DNA from 2 places in the Alcaligenes ammonioxydans genome. Region 1 is predicted to be linked to the other one. Evidence: riboswitches for the same ligand, from Rfam matches in the RefSeq annotation. Region 1 holds a riboswitch; the other holds the start of a gene.
What was found. A riboswitch is a leader RNA that binds a small molecule or an ion and turns the genes downstream of it on or off. The one in region 1 is predicted to bind glycine.
Positions count from the first base shown of each region.

Region 2: linked by a shared signal. The riboswitch ahead of FE795_RS06225 (amino acid permease) and the one ahead of FE795_RS17260 (D-amino acid dehydrogenase) in region 1 are both predicted to bind glycine.

Region 1 covers NZ_CP049362.1:1,675,720-1,677,921, reverse strand. The annotation lists gene FE795_RS07585 (ABC transporter ATP-binding protein) at 1-987, shown strand, start outside; glycine riboswitch at 1,080-1,167, shown strand; glycine riboswitch at 1,172-1,252, shown strand; gene FE795_RS17260 (D-amino acid dehydrogenase) at 1,301-2,202, shown strand, end outside.
Region 2 covers NZ_CP049362.1:1,379,672-1,381,873, reverse strand. The annotation lists gene FE795_RS06230 (isochorismatase family protein) at 1-188, shown strand, start outside; glycine riboswitch at 443-532, shown strand; gene FE795_RS06225 (amino acid permease) at 947-2,202, shown strand, end outside.

The DNA.
Region 1 (2,202 bases):
GGTGAGGTGGTTTCCCTGCTGGGGGCCTCGGGTAGTGGCAAAACCACCTTGCTGCGTGCGGTTGCCGGGCTCGAACAGCCCTCCCAAGGGCGTATCGCCATCAATGAGAACGTGCTGTACGACTCGCAAAACCGTATCGACCTGCCCGCCGAGGCGCGCAATCTGGGCCTGGTTTTCCAGTCCTATGCCTTGTGGCCACACATGACCGTGCAGGACAATGTGGCTTATCCGCTCACGCTGCGCAAAACCTCCAAGGCGCAAAGCCGCCAAAGGGTGGACGCCATTTTGGATCAATTGGGGTTGAAAGGCCTGGGCGAGCGCTACCCCAGCCAACTGTCTGGAGGGCAACAGCAGCGTGTGGCCATTGCCCGTGCGCTGATTTACAACCCCCCGGTCATCTTGCTGGATGAGCCACTGTCCAACCTGGATGCCAAGCTGCGTGAAGAGGCCCGCGTGTTCCTGCGCGAACTGATTGTGAAAATGGGCCTGTCCGCTTTGATGGTAACCCATGACCAGGCGGAGGCCATGGCGATTTCGGACCGGATCCTGTTGCTGAATGGTGGCGAAATCGAGCAACAAGGTACCCCGCAAGAGGTCTACAGCAATCCCAAGACCCTGTACACCGCCGAGTTCATGGGCTCGAACAATCATCTGCAAGGCAAGGTTACCGAGCAACGCGATCAACAAACTCGGCTTAGCGGCCCTGGTTGGGAGTTATGGGGCCATGCCGCCGCTCCTCTGAGCGCCGGCCAGCACGCCACCGCCGTGATTCGCGTCGAACAAGTGCAACTGAATGCGCAGCCCGGCCCCGATACGCTGCCACTGCAGCTATCCACCAGCATGTATCTGGGCGACAAGTGGGAGCACGTTTTCCGCATGGCCGACCCGACTGCCGGCACACTGCGAGCTTTCGGACCTGAACCACTGCCCAGTGGCGTGCATCATCTGCAATTGCCGCCCTCCAAACTGTGGATTTACCCCTCCTGATCCATCGCTCCAAACCGGGAGCCGCCCCCCACAGCTCCCGGTTTACCCTGATTGCAAACTTTTGTAAGCGCGGCTAATGTAGTCGCGTCACTACAGGCGGTATGAAAGAGACCTGTTCAGTCAGGCGCCGACGGAGCAACCACCCCGGAATCTCTCAGGCAAAAGGATCGTACCAGCCCGACACTCTGGAGAGCGGCGTTTGACGCCCACCGAAGGAGCCCAGCCAGATGCACAGGTTGGATAAACTCTCAGGTCACAGGACAGATGGGGTATTGCCACTACTCGGTGGTAATTCACCTGTCAGGAGCCTGTTATGTCGCATATTGCCGTCATTGGTGCCGGTATTTCCGGAATCACCACCGCCTACGCCCTTAGTCTGAAGGGCTATCAAGTCACCGTTATTGACCGCCTTCGCTACCCCGCGATGGAAACTTCTTTTGCCAATGGCGGGCAGCTTTCCGCCTGCAATGCCGAGGTCTGGAACAGCCGCAGCACCATTTTCAAAGGCTTGAAATGGATGATGCGCAAGGACGCTCCACTGCTCTTCAACCCCAAGCCAAGCTGGCACAAATACAGCTGGATGGGCCAATTTGTGGGGGCAATTTCCGGTTACGAGCGCAACACGATCGAGACCGTCAAGCTGGCCATTGCCGCTCGCGAAAACTTGTATCAGTGGGCCAAGGACGAAAATATTGATTTCGACCTGGAGCAGCGCGGCATTTTGCATATTTACCACACGCCCGGCGGCTTTGAGTCTGGCAAAAAAGTCAGCCAGCTACTGCAAAAAGGCGGTCTGGAACGCCGTACCGTTACCAACGAAGAAATCCATCAGATCGAACCTGCTCTGCAAGGCACCTATTACGGCGGTTTCTTCACGCCCTCGGACGCCACCGGCGATATTCACAAATACACCCGCGGCTTGGCCGATGCGTGCGCCAAGCGCGGCGTGAAGTTTCTGCAGGATACCGAAGTCCTGGGTATTGATTGCGGCCCACCGCACCGTATCCAGCTCCGTACCGGCGAAGGTGCAGATGCCCACACCCATACGCTGTCCGTGGACTCCCTGGTCGTGTGCGCTGGCGTAGGCAGCCGCCACCTGGCCCGTATGCTGGGCGACTACATCAATATTTATCCCGTCAAGGGCTACTCCATCTCGGTGTACCTGGATACGCCCGAAGCCCAACATGCAGCCCCCTGGGTCAGTTTGCTGGACGA
Region 2 (2,202 bases), 300 kb from region 1:
CCGATACCTGCGTGCTGGCTGCGGGTTTTGCCTTGTTTGATGCTGGGCTGCATCCCACCCTGATTACCGATCTAACCGTGGGTTCATCGCTGGATCGATCCGGCGCGATGGGCATCAAGCTGTGGAAACATCACTTCGGTCGCACGATTCATAGCCGCGAGCTGCGGCTTGAGCAGGACCCGCCATAACCTTAGTCACTCCCCTTGCGTTACGCCTTGCTTGTCATTGACACCCGCTTGCTAAACGCTCTTAAGCCTGTCGACCCTCTGATGCATCGCATCGGCCCGCTTCAGTGCCCAGCTGCCAAGCGTTCTGCGCCTCATGTCTGCGGTCCCACATAGCCACAAAACCGGCCAAGAAACAAGAATTACCCGTCTTAAAACACTACAGGTTAACGCTAGTAGTCATCGCTTTTTGCCTGTCTATACAATAGCGGCGTCAATAACGGTTCAGGTGAGAGTCTTCACATTGATGAAGCGCCGACGGAGCAACGACCCCGGAATCTCTCAGGCAAAAGAATCCTGAACCTTTGACCATCTGGAGAGAGGCACACCCGTGCCCACCGAAGGGGACCATCGCGAACCGATGGATAAGCTCTCAGGTAAACGGACAGAGGGGGTACAGAGACCATATGGTCTTTGTTCACCTATTTGTCCGGAGTCTATCTATGAGCAGATAGTCAGGTGCCTTTTCTGGACGCCTGACCCACCACTACTTTATTTCTATTTTTAATCGCACACAGGTCTGTTCTGACATTTCATGTCATCAGAACAAGGAGGACTGTTGTGCGCTCCCCATCATATTTAGATCGGTATCAAGAAAACCGTCCTTGAGGACGGGTTGTACCCTTTGTTTTCTCGCAGCACAGTCATAATTACGCATTTGAACGAATAAAAATCAGGAGAACAGTGTGTCTCAGCAACATTCATCTGGACTGCAGCGCTCGTTGAAAAACCGGCACCTGCAACTGATAGCAATTGGAGGCGCTATCGGCACAGGGCTATTTATGGGATCAGGCCGCACGATCAGCCTGGCCGGCCCCTCGGTCTTGTTTACGTACATGATCATCGGGTTCTTTTTGTTTTTTGTTATGCGGGCAATGGGAGAATTGCTTCTGCATAATCTGGAATACAAATCTTTTGTCGATTTCGCCGCCGATATTCTAGGCCCGACCATGGGCTATTTTCTGGGCTGGAGTTATTGGTTTTGCTGGGTAGTCATTGGGATTGCAGATATTGTGGCCATTACCGGCTATACCCAATTCTGGTGGCCGGATATTCCATTGTGGTTACCAGGACTGGCCTGCATTGCTTTTTTGCTGGTCTTTAATCTGCTGTCGGCCAAATTATTTGGTGAGCTGGAGTTCTGGTTTGCACTGGTCAAGATTATTGCCATTGTGGCCCTGATTGGCGTGGGTGCGTATCTGCTGTTTACCGGCTTTGTGGGCCCAACCGGTGAAAAAGCCAGCCTGACCCACTTGTGGGATCGGGGCGGGATGTTCCCCAATGGCCTGGGTGGCTTTTTTGCTGCCTTCCAGATCGCCATCTTCGCATTCGTGGGTATTGAGCTGGTGGGTACGGCCTCGGCTGAAACAGCGGACCCTGCCAAGAACCTGCCCAAAGCCATCAACAAGATTCCCGTTCGCGTGATTGTGTTTTACGTGCTGGCCCTGACCGCCATCATGACCGTCACTCCCTGGGATATTGTGGCCCCCAACAAGAGCCCCTTTGTGAACATGTTCTTGCTGATCGGCGTAGGTGCAGCCGCTGCCATCATCAACTTCGTGGTGTTGACCTCGGCCCTGTCCTCGGCCAACAGCGGCATGTTCTCGACAGGCCGCATGTTGTACGGTCTGTCCAAGAACAAGCTGGCTCCTGAAGCATTCAGCCAGCTGTCGCGCAATGGTACCCCCCGCAATGGCCTGATCTATTCTTGCGCCCTGTTGCTGTCCAGCCTGTTCCTGCTGTATGCAGAAGGCGATGTCATGCGTGTGTTCACCATCGTGACCACCGTGGCCAGCATCTGCTTTATCTTTGTCTGGGCCGTGATCCTGATCACCTACCTGAAGTACCGCCGGGTTCGCCCCGAAGCCCATGCCGCATCGAGCTACAAAATGCCCTTTGCGATTCCCATGTGTTACCTGACCCTGGCTTTCTTTGCCTTCGCGCTCTATCTGTTCAGCCAGGAAGAAGAAACCCTGAT